Regions from separate parts of the Lactococcus sp. bn62 genome, predicted to be linked through region 2. Evidence: predicted binding sites of a transcription regulator. Region 2 holds the regulator's gene; the other holds the start of a gene.

Region 1 (9,097 bases), 240 kb from region 2:
AGTCTGCTAAAGATTTAACCGTGCCAGAAGCAGCTTTTATTGCTGGATTACCACAAAGTCCAATTGTTTACTCTCCTTATAATGTGGATGGTTCGCTCAAATCAAAAGAGCTACTCTCTTATGGCTTAGCTCGTCAACAAAATGTCCTGTTTAACATGTATCGTGCAGGATATTTGACTCAAAAAGATTACGAAAAATATAGTGCTGTGGATATCTCGCAAGCATTTCTGCCTTCACAACCACAAGATTCTGTAGCACATGGTTATCTTTATAATGTTGTGTACAGTGAAGCCCTTAATCACGTCTATGATTATCTGATTAAGAGGGACAAGGTTTCGGCAACAGAACAAGGAAATGATAGCACCAAGCAAAAATATCGTGAATTAGCCGCGCAAGCCTTACAAACTGGTGGTTATACTATCACAACAACAATTAATCGTGGTGTGTATGATGCCATGCAAAATGCTGTAGCGCAGTACGGCGGTATTTTACAGGACGGTACAGGTGAAGTTCAAGCCGGAAATGTACTCATGGATAATAAAACAGGAGCAGTACTTGGCTTTATTGGTGGTTTAGACTATGCAACCAATCAAAACAATCATGCCTTTGATACGAAGCGTAGTCCAGGTTCTTCGATTAAACCAATCTTAGCTTATGCACCAGCAATTGATTTGGGATTGATTGGGTCAGCAAGTATGCTGAGTAACTATCCAACAAGTTTCTCTGACGGTACTCCAATCTTGCACGTTGGCGAAACAGGAACCGGAATGGTAAGTCTTAATGAAGCTTTAGGCGTGTCATGGAATATCCCTGCGCATTGGACCTATCAAGCCATTCTTGATTCTGGCAATAGCGTGGAAACTTACATGAAGAAGATGGGCTATTATGTGCCAGACTACAGTGTGGAATCTCTTCCACTCGGTGGTGGTATTGAGCCAACTGTGGTGCAACATACCAATGGCTACCAAGCCTTAGCTAATGGCGGGGTTTATGAGCCACACTATGTTGTCCAAAGCATAAAAGACGACTCCGGTAAAGATATCTACGAACATAAGAGTCAAGCAGAGAGAGTCTTTTCACAAGCAACATCAACAATTACTGAGGATCTTTTACGTAATGTTTTGACCTATGATGTCAGTCGTCGTACAACAAACTTTTTACAAGATTTACAAGCCATTAATCCAACGCTTGCAAGTAGCGTGGATTGGACAGGCAAGACAGGTACTTCCAATGATTATGTAGACGGTTGGCTCATGCTTTCAACGCCCAAAGTATCCCTTGGAGGTTGGATTGGTCATGATAATAATACGCCGATGGGCAGCAAGACAGCTGCGGTCAATAATGGTACATATATGGCAAACTTGGTCAATGCAATTGCAGCAGCGGATCCAAATGTGTTTGGTCCTGGTGAAAAGTTCCCAGAACCAAGTAAAGATCCAGATGTAATTCAGAGCACTGTTCTTAAGTCGACCGGTCAAAAACCAGGCACTGTAACCGGAGGGAATCTTAAAAATGTTAAAGTCTCCGGTGAAACAACCACAAGTTATTGGGCTAAAAACGGAGCACCTGTGACACAATTCAAGTTTGGAATTGGTGGTACAGAGGCGAATTATAATGACGCGTGGAACAGAATTTTAGGAACTAGAAAATAGTAAAAAAGAGAGGGTATTCGCTCTCTTTTTTTGCTCTGAGGTAGTTTCTGGGTGAGAGAACTATGTTATAATAAGGACATGAAGAAGCGCCTCTATAAAAACTATATTGACACACCTATTGGTCAAATGATAAGTATCAGTGATGCGCAGTTTCTTCATCGCTTAGGCTTTACAGAGCATAAGAATTTACAGGCGAAGATTGCAAGATTGAATGCTATTATATTGGAACATCCAACTCCGATTTCATGTCAACTTGAAGAAGAGTTGCAAGAGTATTTTGCAAGAAAAAGAAAAAGTTTTAAATTCCCTTTAGCTGTGCAAGGTACAGAGTTTCAGCAAAAAGTCTGGAAAAAAGTTGAAGATATTCCGTTTGGGCAAACAAGAACCTATAAAGAAATCGCACAAGGACTCGCGCATCCGCAAGCCAGTATTGCAGTAGGGGCAGCAAATGCAGCCAACCCCTTTGCAATCGTGATTCCATGTCATCGATTGAAAAAAAGCTCCGGGCAGCTGGCAGGTTATGCTGGAGGACTATGGCGTAAAGAATGGCTGTTGGATTTTGAGGAGAATAATACCTATGTTGAATGAGAATATTTCACTCTCTGTAGAGCGCAATGCTAAGGGGGAGATTACCCAGGTTTTTTTCGATGACCAACATGAAAAGACGACTTACGAAGCACTTAATAAGAACCAGAACTTTATATTGACCACAGGAACAGCATTTCAACGAGCTGTTTGGTTAGAACTTCCCAAAATTCCAGCGGGAACGACTATAAGTTATCAGGAAATGGCTGCGCGTGTCGGAAGTCCTAAAGCACAACAAGCTGTGGGGCAGGCATTAGCACGTAATCCTTTGCCTGTCATTTTACCATGTCATCGTGTCACGCGTAAAGATGGCAGCTTGGGCGGTTTTATGGGTCAAGAAGCAGCAGTAGATATTAAGCAAAAGATACTCAACTATGAAAAAAAGCTTGACATATAGTCAAAGCTTTTTAGCTTTAATCAGCTTTTCTCACGCTTTTAGGTATATAAGGTTGAGGTTTTTCTGAGTTTTTATAATGAAGATAAGTTGGATAAGTGAGGCAGATGACTGAAAGCCCCCAAAGTAAGCCGCCTAAAGTATCCGAAGGATAATGTACCCCAAGAAGTACACGTGAAAACATTGTTAAAAAAATTAACCCCACAGCGACAAAACCAACTAATGTTTTGCTCCATACAGAAGAGAGATAGTGTAAGAGGATAAAAAAGAGACAGCCAAAGAGTACTACAGCAAAAGTTGTATGTCCACTGGCAAAACTTTTTCCTGGCTCATCTGTAAAGGCGGCAACACGATGAATGTCAGGGCGATCACGGCCGATAACTAATTTAATCAAGGTATTTCCCCCCACAGCAATTCCGGCTACAAGAGCTAACCATATTGCTGAAACCTTATCTTTGATAAAAATAATAGCAGCAATAACAAGACCAATTATAGCGCCCATTGTGTCGCCTAGAAATTTAGCAATTACACTTGAAATTTGAACCAAAAATTCATTGTTTTGAAGATGCCAAGCAACTGTCTGTAAATGCGAATCAATGCTTGGAATAGGTGCGTGTGTATAAGAAAGTTTTACAATGGCAGTCAGTGTGATAAAACTTACCAGAGTAAGTAAACCAGTAGTATAGTATAGTTTTTTATTCATAAATTTCCCTAAAATTCATATTTGGTGCTTTATGATTTTACTTTTTCTTTCTGAAATAAAACTGAATGACTAAAAAAAGAGGCTCAGGACCCCTTTTTTTAACTTTTTTATTAGTAGTTTTTAATAGCTGCTACTTTTTCTTGGTTTAGACTCGTAACGATAGCCCGGATAAAGTTTTGCGCTTCTGTGAAATCATCCATGTTGAAGATGGTTTGGTGACTATGGATATAACGGGCACACACACCAATAGTTGTTGAAGGTACGCCTTCGTTTTGCAAGTGTGCTGCACCAGCATCAGTTCCACCTTTTGAGATATAAGCTTGTGTTTTGATACCATTAACTTCTGCTGTATTGAGGAGGAAGTCCTTCATACCAGGCAGCATGATATGACCTGGGTCGTAATAACGAAGAAGCGAGCCTTCGCCAAGACGACCATTGTCGTTTCCAAAAGTATCCGTTGCAGGAGAGCAGTCAACAGCAAAGAAAACTTCAGGTTTAAATTTAGTTGTTGAAACATGGGCACCGCGAAGGCCAACTTCTTCCTGAACATTTGCACCGATAATCAAGGTTACTGGCAATTCTTTGTCTTTAAGGTAGTCCAGAAGTTCTAAGACCATAAGACACCCGTAGCGATTATCCCAAGCTTTACTGATGACATTTTTACCATTAGCAGTTAAAATTGTTTCAGATTCAGGAACGATGACGTCACCTTGACGAATCCCAAATTCTAAAACTTCTTCTTTGCTCATAAAACCACCGTCAAAGATGATATCTTCCACTTGTGGCATAGCAGGTGCGCCCGCTGCTCCACGTAAAAGATGTGGTGGTAGGCCACCAGTCACAACAGGTATTTTTTTACCATCACGTGTGAATAGCGTAAAGCGTTGTGCACTAACAACTAAAGGATTCCAACCACCCAGAGTGACTACACGTAAAGTACCATCTGCCTTAATTGACGACACCATGAAGCCGACTTCATCCATGTGAGCTGCAACCATAACACGAGGCGCATTTTCTGTTTTACTTTCTTTAGTGACAAAGATTCCGCCCAGACCATCAGTTTCAGGTGTGTAGCCGAGGTCCACCATACGGGCACGAAGATAGTCACGCATTGGTGCTTCGTAACCACTTGTTGCTTGAATTTCAGTTATTTCTTTAATTTTGTTAAATAGAGTCATCTCGTCTCCTTTGATTTTTTATACTCCCTTATTGTAGCATTTAAAAGCCGTATATAATAGTATTGTCCTAATGCTATTTAATAACTATAATTTTTAAAGACGGATAAGTTTTAGGGGATTTATAGAAAAGCGGAACTGATCTGAGGGGAAACAGTAATTATAAGTACTAATATACTCAAATTTATGTTAAAATTTTTTATATGAAAAAATATTTGAAAGTTGGTTTAGGGCTGCTGGCTGGTGTAGCAGGTGCGCGAGTGCTCTATCAGAGTTATAAGCACGTTGAAGAAAATTTGCGGGCAGAGGTTATTCAAGCAGTACGTGAAGCTTTTGCTGACCAAGATATTCAAACAGTATGGATCTTTGAGGAGGCAGATCGCGGAGCTATTTATAAAGGTGGCGTGATTGTTGGAGCAAACCAAAACATCAATTTTGAAATTGATGGAGAAACCTTAGAAATTACAGAATTAGGAGAGGAGTATTTATGATTATTCCAAAAAATTATGAGGAACTAGCTGAAATTGTAAAATCAGAAGGTAAACATGTCTTGTTTTTCACTGCAGGATGGTGCCCAGACTGTACTTTTATCAAACCAAAAATGCCAGAATTAGAAGCTGAATTTTCAGACTTTAACTTTGTAGAAGTTGACCGTGACGAATTCATGGACTTGGCTATTGAATGGGGAATCATGGGTATTCCTAGCTTTGTGACACTTGAAAATGGTAAAGAAACAGGACGCTTAGTGAATAAGCTACGTAAAACTAAAGAAGAAGTTAGTGAATTTTTGAAGGGTGTAGATAAATAAAATGATTGCAACGTATAATAAAAATGTTGGTGATGTCCTCATGCTGATTGTGGCAAACAATGAGGGAGCAGAAGTAACTTACGAACGTAAGGCGGATGTTGCGCGTATCTTCCGTGAAGATACAGGACAAACAGTGGGCTGGAACATTTTCGATATAAAAAAAGACTGGCCAGATTTGGCTCAAGGACAGAATGATTTATCTGAGCATCAAGTAACGGAACTTAATGTAAAACTTAAGGCAGCTGGCTTTGACGAGCAACTTACATATGATGGCCAACCTAAATTTGTAGTCGCTGAGATTTTAACGATGGAGGATCATGCAGACAGCGATCATTTACATGTGTGCCAAGTAGAAGTTGGTCTAGATGCACCAGTTCAAATCGTTTGTGGTGCTCCTAATGCCGTTGTTGGTATGAAAACAGTAGCGGCTTTACCTGGTGCAATGATGCCTTCTGGTTCTTTAATCTGGCCAGGCGCTTTGCGTGGCGTACCTTCTTATGGTATGCTGTGCTCGGCACGAGAGCTTGACTTACCAAATGCACCACAAGTTCGTGGTATTATCGAATTGAATACAGATTTAGAAGCTGGATCAGCTTTTGATGCAACAAGCATGTGGCAAGCCTAAATATAAAATAATAAAGACCTTAGTGAAAGCTGAGGTCTTTTTTCGTACAAAAAGTAAGGAGGTGTCAAAATGAATAAAACGTTACTTGTTGGCCGACTCGTTGCAGATCCAGAACTCACTAAAACATCTAATGGGAAAAGCCTATTGAGGATAAATCTCGCTGTCAAACGACGCTATAAAAATGCTTCAGGTGAAAAAGATACAGACTTTGTCGCTTTGGTCTTTTGGGAGAAACAGGCGGAACACTGTACATCCTATGCTAAAAAAGGCGCCCTACTTGCTGTGGAAGGGGAGATACGAACCAGGAATTATGTGGACAAGCAGGAACAAAAGCGCTATGTAACAGAAGTGTTGGTAAAAACTTTTGACCTTTTGGAAAGTCGCGCGACAGTTGCCATGCGACAAGATTCTATAGAAAATAGTGCTCTTAATTTAAAAGAAGATGAATTACCGTTTTAAATTGAAAAAAGCGTTTTCTTTTGATAGGATGAGAACAGGAAAGTGAGGAGGGAAAAATGGTAAAGGCAAAAACGAAAAAAGAGTTGATTTCCTTTTCAGAAGAAAACTGGAAAAAGCTGTGTCATTTGGTTGACACACTACCTTTAGAAGCACAAACGGCAACTTTTGCCTTTGGCCAAGAGAAGGGAAAAGAGACACATTGGGGGCGAGATAAGAATATCCGTGATGTGTATGCCCATCTTTATGAGTGGCAAGTACTTTTACAAAATTTTGTAAAAAGTAATATTTCAGGAAACTTTCAAAGCTTTTTACCCACACCCTATACTTGGAAAAACTATGCGACAATGAATCAAGAAATCTGGGAAAAGCATCAAGCTACTCCTTATGAAGAAATAAAGGAAAAACTTGCTACAAGCCACCTAAGAACTATCCAGTTATTGCAACATTTTTCAGATGAAGAGCTTTATACGAAGCAATATTATCCTTGGACTGCGACAACATCCTTAGCGCAGTATTTTCAGTCATCATTGGCTTCACATTACGAGTGGGCCTTGAAGAAACTCAGGCTTCATAAGAAAACGATTTAAAAAAATAAAAAAAGAAGTTTTTTTCTTGACTAATTTTGACCTTCGCGGTAAAATAAGATATATAAATTAGCACTCCAACTTAAAGAGTGCTAAAATAACATAAATGGAGGAATAACATGTTGAAACCCTTAGCGGATCGCGTTGTATTGCGTATAAAAGAGGAAGAAGAAAAATCTTTAGGTGGGATCGTCTTGGCCTCAGCAGCACAAGAGAAACCACAAGTTGCAGAAGTTGTGGCAGTAGGCCCAGGTAAAACAACTCCTCATGGTACAGTTATTACACCAACAGTGCAAGTTGGTGATGCAGTTCTCTTTGAAAAGTTTGCCGGTACAAATGTAAAATTTGAAGGCGAAGATTTCTTGATTATCAAAGAATCTGAAATTCTTGCGATTGTTTAAGGAAAATAAAGACAGGAGATAATAAAAAAATGGCAAAAGATATTAAATTTTCATCAGATGCTCGTTCAGCAATGGTTCGTGGTATTGATATTTTAGCAGATACAGTAAAAACAACACTTGGTCCTAAAGGTCGCAATGTTGTTCTGGAAAAATCATATGGTAGTCCACTTATCACGAATGATGGTGTAACCATCGCAAAAGAAATTGAATTAGAAGATCACTTTGAAAATATGGGGGCAAAATTAGTCAGTGAAGTGGCCTCAAAAACAAATGATGTTGCGGGTGATGGTACTACAACAGCGACTGTTTTAACACAAGCGATTGTTCGTGAAGGTTTGAAGAACGTAACTGCTGGAGCTAATCCAGTGGGCATTCGTCGTGGTATTGAGTTAGCAACTGAAACAGCAGTAAAAGCACTCAAGGAATTATCTATTCCAGTATCTGGTAAAGAAGCTATTGCACAAGTTGCCTCTGTTTCTTCTCGTTCAGAAAAGGTTGGAGAGTATATCTCAAATGCCATGGAAAAAGTTGGTAACGATGGTGTTATTACTATTGAAGAATCAAAAGGTATGCAAACTGAACTTGAAGTTGTAGAAGGTATGCAGTTTGACCGTGGTTACTTGTCACAATATATGGTGACAGACAATGAAAAAATGGTGGCCAACCTTGATAACCCATATATCTTGATCACAGATAAGAAGATTTCAAATATTCAAGAAATTTTACCATTACTTGAACAAATCTTGAAAACAAATCGTCCTTTACTTATTGTGGCAGATGATGTTGATGGTGAAGCATTACCAACCCTCGTGTTGAACAAAATCCGTGGTACTTTCAATGTTGTAGCGGTTAAGGCTCCAGGCTTTGGCGACCGCCGCAAGGCCCAACTTGAAGACTTAGCAATCCTCACAGGCGGTACAGTAATTACGGAAGAGCTTGGTTTAGAACTTAAAGATGCAAGCTTAGATGCACTTGGTCAAGCCAATAAAGTAACTGTTGATAAAGAACATACGACAATCGTTGAAGGTGCCGGTTCAGCAGATGCTATTGCTACTCGTGTAGCAACAATTAAAGCTCAAGTTGAACAAACTACTTCAGAATTTGATCGTGAAAAACTTCAAGAACGTTTAGCTAAACTTTCTGGTGGAGTCGCTGTGATTAAAGTCGGCGCCGCTACAGAAACTGAACTTAAAGCGCAAAAACTTTTGATTGAAGACGCACTTAATGCAACACGCGCAGCCGTTGAAGAAGGTATCGTTGCTGGTGGAGGTACTGCCCTTGTTACAGTTATCTCTGCCCTCGACAGTCTTGAAGAAGAAGGGGACGTGCAAACAGGTATCACAATTGTACGTCGCGCATTAGAAGAACCAGTACGTCAAATCGCGGCTAATGCAGGTTACGAAGGTTCAATCATTATTGATAAACTTAAATCAGCAGAAAAAGGTATTGGTTTCAATGCCGCAACTGGTGAATGGGTTGAAATGATTGAGACAGGTATTGTGGATCCGGCTAAAGTAACACGTTCAGCCCTCCAAAATGCGGCCTCAGTAGCAGGACTTATCTTGACGACTGAAGCAGTCGTTGCTGATAAACCAGAACCAGCTGCACCAGCAGCTCCAGCTATGGATCCATCAATGATGGGTGGCATGATGTAGAATTGCAAAAGAATCCTTGATATTAAAGGGTTCTTTTTCTATTTTTAGGTATAAAA
Region 2 (21,179 bases):
ATGCCCAAGATCGTTTCCAAGAGTTGAAAATTAATACACCCATGGTCAAAGCAGTGGCAGATGAAATTAATGCTTCAGGCTTTAATGGTGTTTTCTTAATCGTAACCAACCCTAATGACGTGATTGCACAGCTTTATTCACAAGCTCTTAACCTTCCCAAAAACCAAGTTTTTGGAACAGGAACATATTTAGATTCGGCTCGTTTGCACCGTTATATTGCTGAAGAAGCAGGTGTAGATGCGAGAAGTGTGAGCGGCTATATGCTTGGTGAACATGGTGATTCACAATTTGCAGCGTGGTCAACAGTAAATATTGGTGGCGTACCATTTAAAAAAACAGCAGTGACAAACAATTTTGACCTTGAAAAAATCGAAGATTCAGCACGCCATGGCGGTTTTGTCGTATATGAAGGAAAGGGCTATACGAACTTTGCTATTGCTGCAGCTTCAGTGAGTCTAATGAATCTCATTTTATCTGATGCCAAAGCAGTTGTGGTCTGCTCGCATTACGATGCTGAACTTGATGCGTATTTGTCAACGCCAGCACTTGTTGGACGCGATGGTGCACAAGCTTATCCTGGATTTATCGAAAGCATCAGCAAAGAAGAAGCGGATAAATTGAAAGACTCAGCACGTGAGATTCAAGAAAAAATCAAAAAATTTAGCTAAAAATAGCCTATAGATAGAAAATCTCTTATATAAGAAGAGGTTTTTTTCTCTGTTCAATTGCTTTGAAATAAAGTATAATTAAAGATATATAATAGAAGATAAGGTGAGTTCATGGTTGAGGTTTATTTAGTAAGACACGGAAAAACAATGTTTAATACAATCGGCAGAGCCCAAGGTTGGTCGGACACACCGCTCACTGCTGAAGGTGAACGTGGTGCTATGGAACTAGGGCTAGGCTTCAAAGCTAAAGGGTTGAAGTTTGATCGAGCTTATTCTTCTGACTCTGGCAGAACAATACAAACGATGGGCTTTATCTTGGAATACTCCGAGAATAAAGATATTCCTTATAAGATGGACAAGCGTATTCGTGAATGGTGTTTTGGTTCTTTTGATGGGGGATATGATGGCGAACTCTTTGATGGGGTTCTTCCTATTATCTTTGCTGAAAAAGGTATGCAAGAGACAGGGAAGTTCCCTTCAGATGAAGAACTAGCGCGTGCTATTTATGAAGTCGATACTGCAGGATGGGCGGAAACTTGGGAAGAACTCTCTGGACGTATTATGAATGGCTTTTCTGATATGGCAACTGAAGCAGAAGCAGCGGGAGCGAAAAATATCGTCATAGTTAGTCATGGGATGACGATTGCAAGCTATATCAAAATGCTTCGTCCAGATAAAGAACGTCCGCATAATTTGGATAATGGTTCCGTGACACATCTGACTTTTGAAAATGGAAAATTTGAAGTAGGAGATATCGGATCAATGGAGTATCGCAAACTTGGAGCAGAAATCATAAAAAATGCAAAGAAGAACTAAAAAAAGAAAACTCAAAAAAAGTAGAGTAATTGGAAGTTTCATTATTCTCTTGGTCTTCATTGGACTATGTGTATTTGCTGTAAGTAAACTCAAGACACAAGTCACGAAAAAAACGGCTGAGCCAAGACAAACTTCACCTTCAAGTTCGCCAGCTGAAAGTAAGGCAACTGATTTACCGGAAGCTCATCGTTCTGACTGGAATCTTGTTCTGGTAAACAGGGAAAATCCAAAAGAGGAACTCTCCCCAGAGCTTACAACTGTTGGCACTGTGCAGGTTGATCAACGTATCGCAGATGCTCTTGTAAAATTTTTAGCAGCAGCGCAAGCTATTGATCCCTCAGAACACTTGATTTCGGCATATCGCTCAGTGGCTTATCAAGAACAACTCTTCAATACTTATGTGGAAAATGAAATGGTTGGTGCTGCAGGATCAGTCAATAACACAGGGCAACCTATATCTCGTGAGCAAGCTGAAACTAATGTTAAGACTTATTCACAGCCTGCAGGTAGCTCAGAGCACCAAACAGGCTTAGCTGTTGATATGTCGACAGTAGATGCTTTGAACCAAAGCCCTGAAGATGTAGTCGCACAAGTGAAGAAAATTGCACCTGAGTACGGTTTTGTACTACGTTTCCCGGAAGGCGGAAAAGCATCCACTGGTGTGGATTATGAGGATTGGCATTTTCGTTATGTAGGTGTGGATAATGCCAAATATATGACAAAACACAACCTTACACTTGAAGAATATTTGAAGTTATTGCCCCAGTAAAATAAAGGGCGTTAAAAGGAGTCACACAACAATGTTGAATAAAGCCTACTTGATTTTATATGCTAATATTGCCTTATTTCTCTATACTTTAATGATTATTGCACAACGGCTTTTAGCATCACCCAATACCTTTACGACGGTTTTTCAAAATACAAGCCGCACAATAACGGGATTTATCAATAAAACTCTGGCTCCAGTAGCCCAATGGCAAAATATAATAGAAATACTCTTGGTTTTCCTTCTCATCTTACTCATACTCCGCTTTTTCAATGTGGGATTATGGATTTTAGAGATAGCGGCTGTGCTGGTAATTGTTGATTGGGGCTATCAATATCTCATGCATCAGCAAAATCTAGCGCTATTATTTCCACTAGCTGTCATGCTTGTTAGTCTCTTTAGCATCCGTTTCATTGCTAAAGAAGTAGGATTTATTTAAAAAAACAAAAATTAGCACTCTATAAAAAAGAGTGCTAATTTTTGGTTTTTTTGCTTGACAAGATAGGAGATAAGGGTTATAATAATATTGTTAGCACTTGAGGGTGGTAAGTGCTAAAAGCGAAGAAAGGAGACAAAGATGATTACAGAACGGCAACAACAGATTTTGGATTTGATTGTCTCACTTTACGCTAAAGAGCACACGCCCGTTGGTTCTAAAGCTTTATTGGAACAGATTAAAGCATCAAGTGCGACAATCAGAAATGATATGAAAGCCTTGGAAAATCTTGGACTCATTCAAAAAGAACATACATCAAGTGGGCGTGTTCCTAGTATTTCAGGTTACAAATACTTTGTAGAAAATGTATTGCGCTTGGAAGAATTTACACAAAATGATCTTTTTCAAATTATGAAATCCTTTGATGGTGAGTTTTATCGCTTATCGGATTTATTTGAAAGAGCAAGTGAAGTTCTCTCAAGATTGACCGGCTTAACTTCTTTCGTACTTAATGTTCCTCAGAAAGAGCAAGTCTTACAGTCCTTTGAACTTGTCACTTTAGATAATCACTCGATGTTGACAGTGATGACCTTAGCGACAGGCGAACTTCGGACAAATCAGTTTGTACTCCCCAAAAGTATGAGTGAACATGACTTGCAAGTCTTTACACGGTTGATTAAAGAACGTTTAGTGGGTAAGAAAGTTCTTGATGTGCATTATGCGTTGAGGACGGATATCCCACAGATAGTACAGCGTTACTTTAAAACAACTGGTGATGTCTTGGAGCTCTTTGAATCCGTCTTTGCAGATTTGTTCACAGAACATTTGACAAGTAGCGGACGTGAATATGTCTTTGATTTTGCCACAGACAATCTTTCTGAGCTTTATAAAATTTTAAGCGATGATACACGTATGGCTCAAGAAATACGAGAATTAACAAGTACAGATGAGATGCGTTCGGTTGTCATTGACAATATGTCTTATTTTGCTAACCTAACGTTGATCAGTCAAAAGTTTGTTATTCCATATCGTGGTTTAGGAACGCTGACAGTCATTGGTCCTGTAGAACAAGATTATCAGAAAACCTTGAGTACACTGGACTTACTTGCGAAAGTCTTAAGTATGAAACTCATGGACTATTATCGTTACCTTGATGGTAACCATTATGAGATAAGTTAATATATGAAATTATTTAAAAGAAAAGGAAACAATATGGCTGAAGAAAATAAAGAAGAATTAAAGAAAAAAGATCAGGAAGAAGAAGTTGTCGAAGAGCTTACTGAAGAAGCACTTGAAGATATCGTCGAAGAAGAAGTTTCTGAGCTTGATGCAGCTGTAGCAAAGGCTGAAGAATGGGAAAATAAATTTCTCCGTATTAGCGCAGAAATCCAAAATATTCAACGCCGTGCCAACGAAGAACGTTCTAGTATCTTGAAATATCGCTCACAAGATTTGGCGAAAAAGATTTTGCCAAGCTTAGATAACTTGGAGCGTGCACTTGCTGTTGAAGGATTAACAGAAGATGTCAAAAAAGGTTTAGAAATGACGCGAGAAAGCTTGATCAACGCACTTAAAGAAGAAGGCGTTACAGAAGTCAAAGCAGACGGAGCCTTTGATCCAAACTTCCATATGGCTGTGCAAACTGTCCCAGCTGATGATGAGCATCCTGCAGATCATGTCGTTCAAGTCTTCCAAAAAGGCTACCAAATCCATGATCGTATCCTTCGTCCAGCAATGGTCGTTGTTGCACAATAAGAAACAAGAAGTGACCGAAATGTCCTTAAACTATAAGAATAGATAAAAACAATAAAATAAAAAAAGAGGTAAAGCATATGTCTAAAATTATTGGTATTGACCTTGGTACAACAAACTCAGCAGTAGCAGTTCTCGAAGGAACTGAAGCAAAAATTATTCCAAATCCAGAAGGAAATCGTACAACACCATCTGTTGTCGCTTTTAAAAATGGTGAAATTCAAGTTGGTGATGCTGCAAAACGCCAAGCCGTAACAAACCCAGATACAATCATCTCAATCAAATCTAAAATGGGTACAAGTGAAAAAGTTTCTGCCGGTGGTAAAGAGTACACACCTCAAGAAATTTCAGCAATGATTCTTCAAAACTTGAAAGCAACAGCTGAAGCATACTTGGGCGAAAAAGTTGAAAAAGCAGTTATTACAGTCCCAGCATACTTCAACGATGCACAACGTCAAGCAACAAAAGATGCTGGTAAAATCGCTGGTCTTGAAGTAGAACGTATCGTTAACGAACCAACAGCAGCAGCTCTTGCTTACGGTATGGACAAACAAGACAAAGATGAAAAAATTCTTGTCTTTGACCTTGGTGGTGGTACATTTGACGTTTCAATCCTTGAACTAGGTGATGGTGTCTTCGATGTATTGTCAACAGCAGGTAACAACAAACTTGGTGGTGATGACTTTGACCAAGCTATCATTGATTACATGGTCGCAGAATTCAAGAAAGAAAACGGCATTGACCTTTCACAAGATAAAATGGCCCTTCAACGTTTGAAAGATGCAGCTGAAAAAGCGAAAAAAGACCTTTCAGGTGTAACTTCTACTCAAATTTCATTGCCGTTCATCACAGCTGGCGCTGCTGGCCCACTTCACTTGGAAATGACACTTACACGTGCTAAATTTGACGAATTGACTGCTTCATTGGTTGAAGCAACACGCGAACCTGTACGTCAAGCCCTTTCTGATGCTGGTCTTTCAACTTCTGATATCGATGAAGTTCTTCTTGTTGGTGGTTCAACTCGTATCCCAGCAGTTGTTGATCTTGTTCAAAAAGAAACAGGTAAAACACCAAACAAATCTGTTAACCCAGACGAAGTTGTTGCTATGGGTGCAGCAATCCAAGGTGGTGTCATCACTGGTGACGTTAAAGACGTTGTCCTTCTTGACGTAACTCCACTTTCACTTGGTATTGAAACAATGGGTTCTGTATTTACAAAACTTATCGAACGTAATACAACAATTCCAACATCTAAATCACAAGTCTTCTCAACTGCAGCAGATAACCAACCAGCAGTAGATATCCACGTCCTTCAAGGTGAACGTCCAATGGCAGCAGATAACAAATCATTGGGTCGCTTCCAATTGACAGATATCCCTGCCGCACCACGTGGTGTGCCACAAATCGAAGTCACATTCGACATCGACAAAAACGGTATCGTATCTGTTAAAGCAAAAGATTTGGGTACGCAAAAAGAACAAACAATCGTTATCAAATCTAACTCAGGTCTTTCTGACGAAGAAATCGATAAAATGATGAAAGATGCTGAAGCAAATGCTGATGCTGACGCAAAACGTAAAGAAGAAGTAGACACACGTAACGAAGCGGATGCTCTTGTTTTCCAAACTGAAAAAACAATCAAAGAACTTGAAGGTAAAGTTGACGAAGCAGAAGTTAAAAAAGCAGAAGATGCTAAAGAAGAGTTGAAGAAAGCTCTTGAAGGTGAAGATATTGCCGATATCAAAGCTAAATCAGAAGCACTTAGCGAAATTGCGCAAAATCTCGCAGTAAAACTTTACGAACAAGCCAGCGCTGAACAAGCAGCAGCAGAAGGACAAGAAGCTGGATCAGAAGAAGGTCCTAAAGATGACAATACTGTTGATGGTGACTTTGAAGAAGTTAAATAAAACCGTAGTTCATAAAATAAAAAAGTTCGAGATATTGATGCTCGGCTTTTTTATTTTTTCTGAAAACCGTTTCATTTGTTTTCAATCTCATAAAATAAGATAATAAAAATAAGAAAGAGAACCTGGACGTGATAGAAAGGAGGTCGGCATGCTTAAGATTTATACCATCTCCTCTAATCAGGAGACGAAAGCAGTAGAGAGCTGGCTCTATGCCCATAAAGTCAAGTTTGTCGAAGTTGATCTTCTCAAAGAACTGGTTTCGACTGAGGAAATTCTCCGAATTGTTTCTTTAACTGAACATGGAGTTGAAGAGATTATCGCAACAGAAACACGGGCTTACACACGTTTGAACCTTAATTTCAATGACTTGAAGTTAGAAGATTTTATGGAGCTGTTAGAAGAAAATGCTACTCTATTGAAAGTTCCACTTATGTTGGATGAAAAACAACTTCAAATCGGTTTTGATGAAGATAAGATGCAAAGGTTTTTAGAAAAGCCAAGTAAAAAAGTTACTGACATAGAACAGCAAAAAATGCAAACAGGCTAGGTTCTCTAAAGAGCAAAGGAAGCGTAATTCCTGGCTCTTTTTTTATTTAAGGATAGTACATGAAGGAAATCTATATAAATAAGGATAGTACATGAAGGAAATCTATATAAATTTTTTTCTTTTTTTGTAGTTTTTGGAAGTTTTTGATTGACTTTGAAAGAAAATGGTGTATAATATAAATGTAAACGAATTCAGGAGGAGGGTCATATGCTCGCGACGGAACGCAAGGAAAAAATAATGAGCTTGCTCAAAGAGCAAAGAACAGCGACTTTAGAAGAACTTTCAACAATAACTCAAGCTTCTGTCTCGACTTTAAGGAGAGATCTCAATGAGCTTGAAGAAGAAAATGCCTTACGTCGTGTTCATGGAGGCGCAGAACTCCAACAAGATCTTTCAGAAGAGTTATCTATCTTTGAGAAATCTTCCAAAAACGTTCAAGAAAAAGAAAAAATCGCAACTATAGCTTTTGAAAAGATAAAAGAAGGCGACATTATTTACTTGGATGCTGGAACTACAGTTGCGCCACTTTGCCATTTGCTTAATCAGTCGGGCAAGCGTGTCACTATCGTGACTAATTCGATTAGCCATTTACCAAAATTAACCAGTGAAAACCTCATCGTTTATTTGCTTGGTGGTCGAGTGAAACGTCAAACTGATGCCATCATTGGCAGTTCGGCCATCGCTCAACTTAGTACTTACCGTTTTAATCTTGCATTTATCGGAGCTAATGCTTTTGATGAAGAGCTGGGGGCTATGACACCGGACAGTGAAGAAGCAGCGATTAAGTCACAGGCCATTCGTCAAAGCCGGACAAGCTATCTCCTCCTGGACAGTAGTAAAATCGGTCAAACAAGCTTTGTTAAGTTTGCAGAAAGTGACCAAATAAAACTTATAACGGAGAAATTATGATATACACAGTAACACTAAATCCAGCATTAGATTATTTCATGGATTTTGATCAGGCTAAACTTGGACAAGTCAACCGAGCGACAGAAACGCGTATGCTTCCTGGTGGTAAAGGAATTGTTGAAAGTCGCATGATGTCCCTTTTAAAGGTAGAAAATACGGCTCTTGGTTTTCTTGGTGGTTTCCCTGGGAAATTCATTCAAGATTATCTTGAAAATATCGGAAGTCAGTCCGATTTTACTCCAATTGCAGGAACAACACGCATTAATACAAAAATCAAAGTCAATGCGCAAGAGGAAACCTCCTTTGATGCTGCTGGACCAGACTTATCAGATGCTGAAATTCAGGCCTTCCTAAGTAAATTTGACGATCTACAAAGTGATGACATTGTCGTTTTTGCTGGTACTATCCCTAAAGCTTTAGGGGAAGACTTCTATGAAGTTTTGATTGAGAAAGTAAAAGCCAGAGGCGCACAGTTTGCTATTGATGTTGACGGACAAAAGTTGCTGAAAACATTGAAATATGAGCCACTCGTCATCAAACCTAATCGTGAAGAATTGGAAGAAATCTATTCTGTTAAGTTTAAATCCAAAGAAGATATTATCCCTTATGGTCAAAAACTTTTGGCAGAAGGAGCACAAAATGTCATGATTTCTATGGCAGGTGATGGTGCTTTACTCTTCACAGGTAAGGAAACTTATTTTGCCGCTCCAATCAAAGGAGAGTTGAAAAACTCTATCGGTGCAGGAGATTCAACAGTTGCAGGTTTCCTGGCCGAGTGGAGCCGCAGTCAGGATACTTTAGCTGCCTTTAAACAAGGTGTTGCCTGTGGTACAGCTAAGGTCTTCTCAGAAGATATGCCGAGTGAAAGCTTCTTAAAAGAATGCTTTGAAAAAGTAACAATCGAAAAAATAAACGAAGATTAGAAAAGAGGATGATTATGGAAATCAAAGATTTACTCAAAACAGAAGTCATGATTTTGGACCTTCAAGCAACGACTAAAGAAGCTGCTGTGGATGAAATGGTAAACAAGTTAGTCGCAGAAGGTTACGTCAGTGATTTTGATACATTTAAAGCTGGAATTATGGCTCGTGAAGCGCAAACTTCAACTGGTTTGGGCGATGGTATTGCCATGCCACACAGCAAGAATAAAGCTGTCAATGAAGCTGTTGTCCTATTTGCAAAATCAAATGCAGGTGTGGATTATGCAGCCCTAGACGGACAACCTGTCAATCTTTTCTTCATGATTGCAGCACCAGAAGGCGCAAATGACACACACTTGGAAGCTTTAGCACAACTTTCTAAGTTCCTCTTGCAAGCTGGATTTACAGACAAAGTAAAAGAAGCAAAATATCCGCGTCAAGTCTTAGAGCTTTTCTCTGAAGATACAGAAGAAATTGAGCAAGTCACTGATAGCGAGCATTATGTTTTAGCCGTAACAGCATGTACGACAGGTATTGCACATACTTATATGGCTGAAGAAGCACTTAAAAAACAAGCTGCTGAAATGGGCATCGCTATTAAAGTTGAAACAAATGGGGCGCGTGGGATTGACCACAAGCTGACTGCTGAAGATATTCAAAAAGCTGACGGTATCATCGTTGCAGCGGATAAGAAAGTGGAAATGAACCGTTTTGCAGGGAAACCGATGGTGCAAGTTCCTGTCGCTGCCGCTATTCGTCAACCCGAAGAACTCATTAATAAGGCAGTTTCTGGTAATGCACCAAAATTTGAAGCTGATGCCGCTGATGAGGCAAAAGAAGAAAGCTCTGGCGGTATTGGTAAAGCCTTCTACAAACACCTTATGGGTGGTGTATCTGCAATGTTACCATTCGTTGTTGGTGGTGGTATCTTGATTGCTCTTGCCTTCTTGATAGACCAATCAATGGGTGTTCCTAAAGATCAATTGGCCAACCTTGGTTCTTATCATCCGATTGCGGCTTACTTTAAAAATATCGGGGGCGCAGCCTTTGCTTTCATGCTTCCAGTCCTAGCTGGTTTTATCGCCAACTCAATTGCAGATAAACCTGGTTTAGTTGCAGGTTTCGTTGCGGGTTCAATGGCTGCCTCTGGTCTTGCCTTTGGCAAACTTGATCCGGCTACAATGATTCCATCAGGTTTCCTTGGCGCTTTAGTTGGTGGTTTCATTGCTGGTGGTGTCATTATCCTCTTGCGTAAGCTCTTGACTGTCTTGCCTAAATCGTTAGATGGGATTAAAGCAATCTTGATTTTCCCACTTTTAGGGACATTCATCACAGGATTGCTCATGCTTTTCATCAATATTCCGATGGCAGCAATCAATACAGGCCTTTCAAACTTCTTGAACAGCCTTAATGGAGCATCAGCTTTAGTTCTTGGTATTATCGTTGGTGGTATGATGGCAGTTGACCTTGGTGGACCAATTAACAAAGCTGCTTATATCTTCGGTACAGGAACATTGGCCGCAAGTGTTGCTACTGGTGGCTCAGTCGTTATGGCAGCAGTTATGGCTGGTGGTATGGTTCCACCTCTTGCAACTACAGTTGCCGTCCTCTTCTTCAAAAATAAATTTACAAAAGAAGAACGTCAATCAGGTTTAACAAATATTGTTATGGGACTTTCATTTATTACAGAAGGTTCCATCCCATTTGGTGCTGCTGACCCAGCACGTGCTATTCCTTCATTTGTTGTTGGTTCAGCCTTAGCAGGTGGACTCGTTGGTGCGGCAGGTCTTAAATTGATGGCACCACACGGGGGTATCTTCGTCTTAGCTCTAACAAATGGCCCACTTTTATACCTTCTCTTTGTTTTGATTGGTGCTCTTGTTTCTGGTTTGATGTTCGGTTATTTGAAAAAAGAAAAATAGTATTTTAAATAACAAAAAAGCTTGAATTTCAGCAACAAATCTGTTAGAATATTAAGGTCTAACAAACTTTGGTCTGGCAAACAGTCCAAGGCAGAAAGGAAATTTTGCAAAATGAAAAAAGACATCCATCCTAATTACCAACCTGTTGTGTTCTTGGATACAACTACTGGTTTTAAATTCTTGAGCGGTTCAACTAAAGGTTCGAAAGAAACTGTTGAATGGGAAGACGGAAACACTTATCCATTGATTCGTGTGGAAATCTCTTCTGACTCACATCCATTCTACACTGGCCGTCAAAAATTCCAAGCAGCGGACGGACGTATCGCTCGTTTCAACAAGAAATATGGAAAATAAAAAAGTGCTTCGGCGCTTTTTTATTATCGCTCTAATTTGCTATGGTAAATCAAGTCCAACTGTAAGCAAATTCTGAACATCTTTTAGTTCATTGGGCTATAAAAATTAAAAAAAATATCATATAATAGAAACAGATAGTATACACATATAAAATTAAAGGCATGCGTGAATATGCCTTCTTTTAAACTCACTATAAAGATAAAGGAAAAATAAAATATGAAATGGTCTATTTTAGAAGTATCAAAAAAGAAAATAATTAAATTCGAAGAAGCGCTTGATTTAACGCAAGAACTTAAGCAACGCTCAGAAGAAATCCTTGATGCAAAACCTGTAAATGTTCAAGGACAAATCGCCTATGACGATGGCATCTATTACTTGGATTATACACTTGAAGTGGATTTGACTTTACCATCATCACGGAGCTTGAAGCCAGTAGAGTATCTTATGTCAATCGCTGTGAATGAAGCCTTCACCACAGATGAGTTTCTTAAAAAGAATGAAGATTTACTGGACAGTGACATAATATTTACATTGGAAGCAGATTGGATTAGTCTATCAGAATCGGTAGCTGATAATATTCTTTTAGAAATTCCCTTGCAAATTTTAGCAGAAGATGAGAAAGCTGGAGCCACAAGTTTACCTTCTGGCAAGAACTGGTCTGTCTTGTCTGAAGCAGACTATCAGAAACAAAAAGAAGAAGAAGCAGATAAAGAAAATAAATCACCTTTTGCAGGATTGGCAGATTTCTTTTCCGAAGAAAAAAATTAAGAAAAATCTCATAAAACACTTGCAACAAAATTACAATTATATTATAATTTCATTATAGAGGAAATAAAATTAAAAAGAAAAGATATTAATGAGGCTAAACTATGAATTCATCTAAACGTATTTTGATTATCGAAGACGATAAAAACATTGCGAGATTTGTTTCACTTGAGCTTGAACACGAAGGATATCAAACTGCGGTTCAAGACAATGGTCGTAAAGGTCTTGAAGAAGCAATGTCAAAAGATTATGATTTGATTTTGCTCGACTTAATGCTCCCAGAGCTGGATGGCTTTGAAGTTGCACGACGCTTACGCCGTGAAAAAGATACACATATTATTATGATGACTGCACGTGATTCAACTATGGACCGTGTAGCAGGTCTTGATATTGGAGCGGATGACTATATTACAAAACCATTCGCAATTGAAGAATTGTTAGCGCGTGTCCGTTCACTCTTCCGTCGTGAAGACCATATCCACACGATTGAAAAATCAGACAATACTTCATTCCGTGATTTGGTAATTGATAAAACAAACCGCACTGTACATCGCGGAAAAAAAGTTATTGACCTTACACGTCGTGAATACGATTTGCTTTTGACCCTGATGCAAAATGTGGGTGATGTCGTAACACGCGAATACTTGGTTTCTGAAGTATGGGGTTACGAAGAAGGTACAGAAACAAACGTTGTTGACGTTTATATCCGCTATTTGCGTAACAAAATTGACGTGGAAGGCCGCGAAAGTTATATTCAAACGGTTCGTGGTATGGGATATGTCATGCGTGACCGCAAATAATATAGGGAATATATAAGAAGATTTCTAGTGGTTTTGCCACTAGATTTATTCCTTTTATGGCGATGTAAAGAAATAGAAAAATGCGACATGGTAAAATTTTTTGATTCGAAGAAGAAAAAAGCAGAAAATCTGCCCGAGCGTAAGCGAAGCATCATGCTACGTTGGGCCTTTGCAAATACGATTTTTTGTTTTATAACCTTCACTATTTTTACAGTATTAGTTTATCAACTGACCATAACAACCTTCATCAATTCTGAAAAAGAGGACATGATGAAAGCTCTGGACAATGTTGAGCAAAGTTTGTCCCAATCGGAAAGCAAACTGTCGGAGGACAATCTTGCGAATTATTTGGCTTATGCCAAAGACTACACAGCATCCAGTCAGGGAAAAGAAAATGAGCTAGAAACACTTGGAAGTATGATTGGTTCTAGGAAGTCTTTTTATGTCTTTGATGTCGGTGAAAATTTGATTTATTCGACCAATTCGTATGGTTTCCCGCTAAGGAAAGATGTGGGGGATTCTACTCATGCTGTACGTACATTTGGTGAATATTCTGGTTATTTGGTTGAACGACCCGTTCATTCTAAGAAAACAGGGAAACTGATTGGCTATGTGCAGGCTTTCTATGATATGAGTTATTATTACAGCGTGCGAACAAAGCTGCTGATTGCCTTGATTATCTTAGAAATTATTGCTCTCTTTATTGCTCAGTTTGTCGGTTATTTTATGGCAAGTCGCTATATCAAGCCTCTAGAGCGTTTGCACGATGCGATTACTACACGTGCCAATAATTTGAAGGCGGATTTCAAACCTGTAGTGATTCAAACAGGCGATGAAATTGAAGAACTGGCGACTGTTTATAACGATATGATGATTAAGCTTAACGATTACGTTGATCAGCAGAAACGTTTTGTTTCTGATGTCAGTCACGAGCTACGTACGCCACTTGCAGTTTTAGATGGTCATTTGAATCTCTTGAATCGATGGGGGAAAAATGATCCTGAAGTGCTTGAGGAGTCTTTACAGGCCAGTATAGAAGAAGTTAGCACGATGAGAACGATGTTAGAGGAGATGCTTGCATTGGCCCGTCTTGAAAGCATTGATTTTCAAGATGAAGATCTGATCTGTGATCCAACAGAAGTTTCTAATTTTCTTAAGAAAAACTTTCTCCTTATTCATCCTGATTTAAATTTAACTGTTGAGAATTACTTGACGCCGGGTAGTTTGGCTCATATTTATCCCAACCATTATGAACAAGGCTTAAAAATTTTGATTGATAATGCGATAAAATACTCGCCTAAAGATCGCCAAGAAGTGAAAATCCATCTAGAAGAAGATGACAAATACATTATTACGACAGTTGAGGATCGTGGCTATGGCATTAGTCAAGAAGATTTAAAACATGTCTTTGAGCGCTTTTTCCGTGCCGATAAAGCACGAAATCGAGATATAGGTGGAACAGGTCTTGGTCTGTCTATTATCCAACGCATAGTGGAAAACTATGACGGGGATGTCAGTGTGACTTCCATTGTAGGCGAAGGATCGAAATTTACTTTAAAAATTCCTAAGATTAAATAAATATAAAAAGCCTACTGAGTATCTAAAAGTACTTGCTAGACTTTTAATCTTAATCTTATTTCTTGAGTTTTTTGATAATTCGAGAAAATTGTTGACATTCGTTTAAAAAAAGGTTAAGATTTAAAATACAATATACAAATAAAATGATAGAGGTCGCAATGAATAGGATGTTTTACTGAGCTGGACAAGCGTTGAAGTAAAACGGAGGAGACATTGCCGAAACGAATTCACTCGTCCAAGTGAGTTTGTTGGGGCAGCAAGGGATACTTGCTGAACTGTCGCAGTTTTGCGGAGTGCTATTCGTTACTTACTGATAATATGAATCACGTACAACGTTTAGCAACCTCTCTGTGTAAAGGTTGCTTTTTATTTGGAAAAATGAAAGAGAGAGTATTATGAGAAGAAAAAACTTATTCTTACTTGTCGCGACGTTGTTTACGGTATTATTTATCGGTAGTTCAAAAGTGAGTGCAGAACAGTTCCGTGTCGGAATGGAAGCTGCATATGCCCCTTTTAACTGGACACAATATGATGATAGCAACGGTGCTGTCCCTATTGATGGTGTAGATGGTCAATGGGCTAATGGTTACGATGTACAAGTTGCAAAAAAACTTGCTGATAAGTTAAATAAAGAATTAGTAATCGTCAAATCAAGTTGGGATGGCTTGCTGCCAGCTCTAAAATCCGGAAAAATCGATGGCATTATTGCAGGAATGTCGCCAACTGCGGAACGTAGAGAACAAATCGCCTTTTCAGAACCGTATTACACATCTAACCTTGTAATGATGGTCAAAAGTGGCGGTCCCTTTGCTCAAGCATCGAGTTTAGCAGACTTCTCTGGTGCAAAAATCACTGCTCAGCTGGGAACTTTTCACTATAACATGATTGACCAGATTGAAAGTGTTAACAAGCAAACAGCAATGAAAGATTTTTCAAGCATGCGTGTGGCTTTACAAAGTGGAGCCATCGATGGTTATGTAGCTGAACGTCCCGAAGGAGTGACAGCAGAGAAAGCAAATCCAGACTTCAAAATGATTGAATTTGGCGAAGGAAAAGGTTTTGTCACAAACTCTGATGATACAACAGTCGCAGTAGGTTTACGTAAAAATGATCCCAACTTACCTGTAATTAATAGCTTTTTGACAGGTTTTACACCTCAAGACCAAAAAGAACTGATGGATGAAATGATTGCTGCTCAACCAGAAGCTAAAATACAAGGCGCTTGGTATGATCAAATTATCAGTATTGTAAGAGATAACGGCAAACAGTTTCTTAATGGTACAGGGATGACCTTATTCATCTCTTTGATTGGTACGATTATTGGTACGGTTTTAGGTCTTCTTATTGGCGTTTATCGTACTATTCCAGAAATTAGTAATAAATTTTTAGCCTTTTTACATAAAGTATTTGGCTGGCTTATTTCAGCTTATATTGAAATTTTCCGTGGTACACCAATGATTGTTCAAGCAATGGTGCTTTACTATGGAACAGCTCTAGCTTTTGGCTTGAGTTTGGATCGGACCTTAGCTGCGCTAATTATTGTGTCCATCAATACAGGTGCTTATATGTCGGAGATTGTACGTGGCGGTATTTTCTCTGTGGATCAAGGGCAATTTGAAGCCGCGCAAGCTATCGGAATGACGCATGGGCAAACTATGCGCAAGGTTGTTTTACCACAAGTCTTGCGAAATATTCTTCCAGCAACAGGAAATGAATTTGTCATTAATATCAAAGATACATCAGTCTTATCTGTAATTTCAGTAACTGAGCTCTTTTTCCAAGGGACAACAGTGGCGCAACAAAACTTTATGTATTTCCAAACCTTTGCTGTCATCTGTGCAATTTACTTTGTCTTAACATTTACAGTAACACGTATTCTACGCTTTGTAGAAAGAAAAATGGATGGACCAGACGCTTACGTCCCAATCCAAAATCAAATGCAAGTACAAGAACCGGGGGACGCTTAAATGACAGCAATCTTAGAAATCAATCATTTAAAAAAATCATTTGGCAGTAATGAAGTGTTAAAAGACATTCACTTAACGGTAAATCAAGGCGAAGTTATTTCGATTATTGGTTCATCTGGAAGTGGTAAATCGACATTACTTCGTTCAATCAATTTATTGGAGAAGCCATCTGGTGGGGAAATAATTTATAAAGGTGAAAATGTTTTAGCAAAAGGCTTCGATATTCCTAAATATCGCACGCATCTGGGCATGGTTTTCCAAAGCTTCAACTTGTTTAACAATATGAATGTTATCGAAAATGTTATGGCTGGGCAAGTTACAGTATTGAAAAAAAGCCAAGAAGAAGCTCGGACTATTGCGCTCGAGAATCTGGAAAAAGTGGGCATGGCAAGCTTTGCTAATGCCAAACCTGCACAACTCTCCGGCGGACAAAAACAACGTGTGGCGATTGCTCGTGCGATTTCTATGAATCCAGATGTGATATTATTTGACGAGCCGACTTCAGCGCTTGATCCTGAAATGGTAGGCGAAGTCTTACAGACAATGAAAGGACTGGCTGAAACAGGCTTAACAATGGTTATCGTTACACATGAAATGGAATTCGCGCGTGATGTAAGTGATCGTGTAATTTTCATGGATAAAGGGGTTATTGCTGAAGAAGGACGACCAGCGGAAATCTTCGGAGCTCCGAAAGAAGAGCGGACGCGAGCTTTCCTTTCACGCTTCTTGAAAGCTTAAATAAAAAGAGCAAGCTTATGCTCTTTTTTTCTTTGCAAAAGACCTCTTATTTTCACAGTAAAACTTTCAAATACAAACTCTATATTGAAAAAATAGGTAAATAGCGGTAAAATAGAGGGAAGTAGAAAGAATAGGAACAATGAAAAAAATCAAAACTTTTGAAGAAAAAAAAGTACTCATCCTCGGATTAGCAAAATCAGGAGAAGCTGCAGCCCGCTTGCTTCATACTCTAGGTGCACACGTAACTGTAAATGACGGAAAGGCTTTTGAAGAAAACCCTGCCGCGCAAGCCCTCTTGGAAGAAGGCATTGAAGTTATCTGTGGTAGCCATCCCCTTGAACTTTTAGACGAAGATTTTGATTTTATGGTAAAAAATCCAGGTATTCGTTATGATAACCCAATGATAAAGAAAGCATTGGAGAAAAAGATTCCAGTTGTTACGGAAGTTGAACTTGCTTATCTTGTTTCGGAAGCTCCAATTATTGGGATTACTGGAACCAATGGTAAGACAACAACAACAACGCTGATAGCAGATATTTTAAATGCGGATGGTCAGTCTGCAAAATTAGCAGGAAATATTGGTTTTCCCGCTTCTGAAGTAGCTGCCCATGCGAGTGCTCAAGATACTTTGGTAATGGAACTCTCAAGTTTTCAACTGATGGGAATTGTAGACTTCAAGCCTCAAATCGCTCTCATTACCAATATCTTTTCATCGCATTTAGATTACCATGGCTCTCAAGAAGCTTATGAAGCTGCCAAATGGCGGATTCAAGAAAACTTAACTTCCGAGCAATACCTCATTCTCAACTTTAATCAGGAAAAATGTCGTGCTCTAGCAGAGCACACAGCAGCTCAAGTTGTGCCATTTGCAACTGAAAATAAAGTTGATGGCGCTTATGCGCTGGAAGGTAAACTTTATTTCCGAGATGAATTCATCATGGATGCAGCTGACCTAGCTTTGCCTGGGGAACATAATTTAGAGAATGCTCTGGCAGCAATAGCTGTTGCCAAGCTTTCGGGTGCTAAAAATCATGCAATTATTGAAGTGCTGACAAGCTTTTCAGGTGTGAAACATCGCTTGCAGTATCTTGGTGAACTTGCAGGACGTAAAGTCTACAATGATAGCAAAGCCACAAATATACTGGCAACAGAAAAAGCTTTGTCAGGTTTTGAAAACAGTCGCTTATGGCTCTTAGCTGGCGGACTAGACCGTGGCAATGGTTTTGAAGACCTCGCGGATTCTGTAACAGGGATTAAAGGTATGGTTCTTTTTGGGGAGACTGCACCAAAGCTGCAAGAGCTTGCAGATCGCTTGCAGATTCCAACACTCCACAGTGAAAATGTCGCAACAGCTCTTAAAGCAATCTTTAATAAGACGGAAGAGGGGGACACTATTTTACTTAGTCCTGCTTGTGCCAGCTGGGATCAGTACAAGACCTTTGAAGAACGTGGGGATATGTTTATTAAAGCTTTCGAAGAATTGAAAGGTGAATGGAAATAGTATGAAAATTATTGTAACTGGAGGCGGAACGGGAGGTCATATCTATCCTGCGCTGGCCTTTATAAAGCATCTGAAAACTATAGAGCCAGACTCGGAGATCCTCTATGTAGGTACAGAACGCGGCTTGGAGAGTAAGATTGTGCCTGCCGCAGGCGTGCCCTTTAAAACTGTGGATGTACAAGGTTTTCGTCGTAGCCTTTCTTTAAATAACTTTAAGACAATCTACAAGTTCCTGAAATCTACATCAGATGCGAAGAAAATTGTTAAGGATTTTAAACCTGATGTGGTTATTGGAACAGGAGGCTATGTGGCTGGACCGGTACTTTACGCAGCAGCTAAGCTCAATGTGCCGACTATCGTTCATGAACAAAATTCAATTCCAGGAATTACAAATAAATTCTTGAGTAAATATGTGGACAAAGTTGCGGTCGCCTTTGAAGCAGCCAAGCCCTTCTTCCCAGAATCCAAAACAGTTTTTGCTGGTAATCCACGTGCTCAGGAAGTTGCAACTTTAAAAGCTACCGATATTCTGGAAACAGAATATCAACTTCAAAAAAGTAAGAAAACGGTAGTTATTTTTGGAGGGTCACGAGGCGCTCAAACAATTAATGAGGCGGTAAAAGCTGCTCTACCAAAGTTTGCAGAAGCGGATTACCAAATCGTCTATGCCTCAGGACAAATCTACTTTGATGAAGATCATGAAGAGTTTGAAAAATATGCTGATGCTGCAAATATAGCGATTCGTCCATATATTTCAAATATGCTCGAAGTTCTTGCGTCATCAGATTTAATATTATGTCGAGCAGGTGCGACAACGATTGCTGAAATTACTGCACTTGGTTTGCCAACGATTTTTGTACCTAGTCCAAATGTCACAGCAGACCACCAAACAAAGAATGCTCAAGCTCTTGTAGATATCGGTGCTGCTAAGATGATTAAAGATGTCGATCTTACAGCAGATATAATGCTTGCCAGCATTTCTGAAATCTTTTCTGACGAAGAGCTTTACCAAGCTATGTCTGTAGCCAGTGAAAAAGCAGGAGTACCTGATGCTAGCGATCGACTATATCAACTTGTGAAAGAAATTAAAAAATAATGAGTGAAGAAAACCTTACGCCTTGGCAAAAGAAACATCTTGAATATCAGCGCCGCAAAGCAGATGAAAATCAAGAGAAGTCTGAAGAACCCAAAAAACGGAAGTTTTTTAAGAAAAAAGAAGATAGTGAAGCAGATTCTCCTGAAGTTCAGGAAGAAATCGAGCAACAAGAATCTTTTGTAGAAGCAGAAGAGTCTGAGCAAGGATACTCAGATGATTTTGTTGAGGATTTTGAAGAACAAGAACCGGAACCTTCTTTTTTTGAAGGAAGTTTCGAAGTGTTCAAAAAGATGTGGCCCGTCTTATTCTTGGCAATCTTATTGTTTTTAACTTCGATTTACGCGGTGTCCCCGATAAGCAAAATTGGGACATTTACGGTTTCAGGTAATAAAAATGAGTCTTTTGAATCTATCGTACAGGCTTCACGTTTGAAGCCAACGGATAGGATTTATGGTGTGCTCAGAAATAAAAGAGCTATTGAGAACAGTATTGTTCAACAATTTCCACGTGTCAAATCTGTCAACTTGCACGTAAGTTTTCCTAATAATATCGAGGCTAAAGTCACGGAGTTCGAAAAAGTTGCTTATGTAGAACAAAAGGGTAAAACTTACCAAGTGTTAGAAAGTGGTCATATCCTCAAGAATCAAGAAATAGCTAAGGATAAACTTTCGAGCCTTCCGATACTAAAAAACTTTTCCGATGAAGAAGTCGAAAAGTTTATTACAGCCTATATGAAATTGAAGCCTGAAATACGTGGTTTGATTACGACGGTTACAAAAACACCGACTAAAGCAACCAAAGACTTTATCGCTTTAGATATGTCAGATGGTAATCAAGTACGTGTTTCTCTCAGTCAAATTACCGAGAAGGTTCCTTACTATCCAAGTATTGCGAAGCAACTTCAAGCGCCACAAGTGATTGATATGGAAGCAGGAATTTATGCAAAGCCAAAAGAAGATTATCTGGCTGATCTAAAAAATCCTGAAGGAAATAAGAAGAACTCAGAAAATACAACTGAAATTACCGCAACCCAATAATAAAACTGAAAGGATATCCCCTTTCAGTTTTATTATATTATCTTGCAGAAAAAGAAAAACGTTTGTTTCTTTTAAAGAGACAAACGTTTTTGGCTTTACGCATTCAATACTTTAGATAAGAAGTCTTGTAAACGTGGATGCTGAGGGTTTTCAAAGAGATCTTCTGGTTTACCATCTTCAAGGATAACACCAGCATCTGTAAACATGACACGGTTAGCAACTTTACGTGCAAAGCCCATCTCGTGTGTTACGATAAGCATTGTCATGCCATCGTCTGCGATACGACGCATCAGGTCAAGGACATCGCCAACCATCTCAGGGTCAAGTGCTGAAGTTGGCTCATCAAAGAGCATAACATCAGGGTCCATAGCCAAGGCACGGGCAATGGCTACACGTTGTTTTTGTCCACCTGAAAGCATCTCAGGCATTGTATCTTTTTTCTCTTCTAGTCCAACAGCTTCAAGCAAGCGCAGAGCTTTTTCTTTTGCTTCAGTTTTTGTAAGCTTTTTAAGCTCAACGGGCGCATACATAATATTTTCTAAAACAGTCATGTTAGGAAAGAGGTTGAAGTGTTGGAAAACCATTCCGACATGTTGGCGAACCAAGTTAATATCAGTGTTTTTATCTGTAAGGTTGTACCCATTGATAATAACATCGCCACTTGTTGCGTCTTCTAAACCATTTAGTGTACGAAGGAATG

The links. The regulator HrcA, encoded in region 2, represses chaperone genes, less so after heat shock. The targets are predictions, from matches to a motif close to TTAGCACTCNNNNNNNNNGAGTGCTAA.
Region 1: groES (co-chaperone GroES) is a predicted target of HrcA. The motif match lies at 7,055-7,081, and genes of this name have one in related genera.

Annotation. Positions count from the first base shown of each region.
Region 1 is NZ_CP120417.1:353,697-362,793, forward strand. Features, by position in the region: gene P3G65_RS01955 (transglycosylase domain-containing protein) at 1-1,652, shown strand, start outside; gene P3G65_RS01960 (methylated-DNA--[protein]-cysteine S-methyltransferase) at 1,731-2,240, shown strand; gene P3G65_RS01965 (methylated-DNA--[protein]-cysteine S-methyltransferase) at 2,230-2,634, shown strand; gene P3G65_RS01970 (phosphatase PAP2 family protein) at 2,651-3,334, opposite strand; gene pepA (glutamyl aminopeptidase) at 3,445-4,512, opposite strand; gene P3G65_RS01980 (hypothetical protein) at 4,713-5,000, shown strand; gene P3G65_RS01985 (thioredoxin family protein) at 4,997-5,317, shown strand; gene ytpR (YtpR family tRNA-binding protein) at 5,319-5,942, shown strand; gene P3G65_RS01995 (single-stranded DNA-binding protein) at 6,012-6,401, shown strand; gene P3G65_RS02000 (ClbS/DfsB family four-helix bundle protein) at 6,458-6,988, shown strand; gene groES (co-chaperone GroES) at 7,105-7,386, shown strand; gene groL (chaperonin GroEL) at 7,416-9,041, shown strand.
Region 2 is NZ_CP120417.1:582,813-603,991, forward strand. Features, by position in the region: gene P3G65_RS03240 (saccharopine dehydrogenase NADP-binding domain-containing protein) at 1-668, shown strand, start outside; gene P3G65_RS03245 (histidine phosphatase family protein) at 780-1,484, shown strand; gene P3G65_RS03250 (M15 family metallopeptidase) at 1,468-2,253, shown strand; gene P3G65_RS03255 (hypothetical protein) at 2,285-2,689, shown strand; gene hrcA (heat-inducible transcriptional repressor HrcA) at 2,828-3,865, shown strand; gene grpE (nucleotide exchange factor GrpE) at 3,869-4,441, shown strand; gene dnaK (molecular chaperone DnaK) at 4,519-6,345, shown strand; gene P3G65_RS03275 (Spx/MgsR family RNA polymerase-binding regulatory protein) at 6,494-6,892, shown strand; gene P3G65_RS03280 (DeoR/GlpR family DNA-binding transcription regulator) at 7,100-7,801, shown strand; gene pfkB (1-phosphofructokinase) at 7,798-8,724, shown strand; gene P3G65_RS03290 (fructose-specific PTS transporter subunit EIIC) at 8,739-10,643, shown strand; gene P3G65_RS03295 (type B 50S ribosomal protein L31) at 10,755-10,997, shown strand; gene P3G65_RS03300 (DUF177 domain-containing protein) at 11,214-11,765, shown strand; gene P3G65_RS03305 (response regulator transcription factor) at 11,867-12,562, shown strand; gene P3G65_RS03310 (HAMP domain-containing histidine kinase) at 12,650-14,140, shown strand; lysine riboswitch at 14,280-14,447, shown strand; gene P3G65_RS03315 (ABC transporter permease subunit) at 14,536-16,107, shown strand; gene P3G65_RS03320 (amino acid ABC transporter ATP-binding protein) at 16,108-16,845, shown strand; gene murD (UDP-N-acetylmuramoyl-L-alanine--D-glutamate ligase) at 16,985-18,346, shown strand; gene murG (undecaprenyldiphospho-muramoylpentapeptide beta-N-acetylglucosaminyltransferase) at 18,348-19,442, shown strand; gene P3G65_RS03335 (cell division protein FtsQ/DivIB) at 19,442-20,479, shown strand; gene P3G65_RS03340 (amino acid ABC transporter ATP-binding protein) at 20,575-21,179, opposite strand, start outside.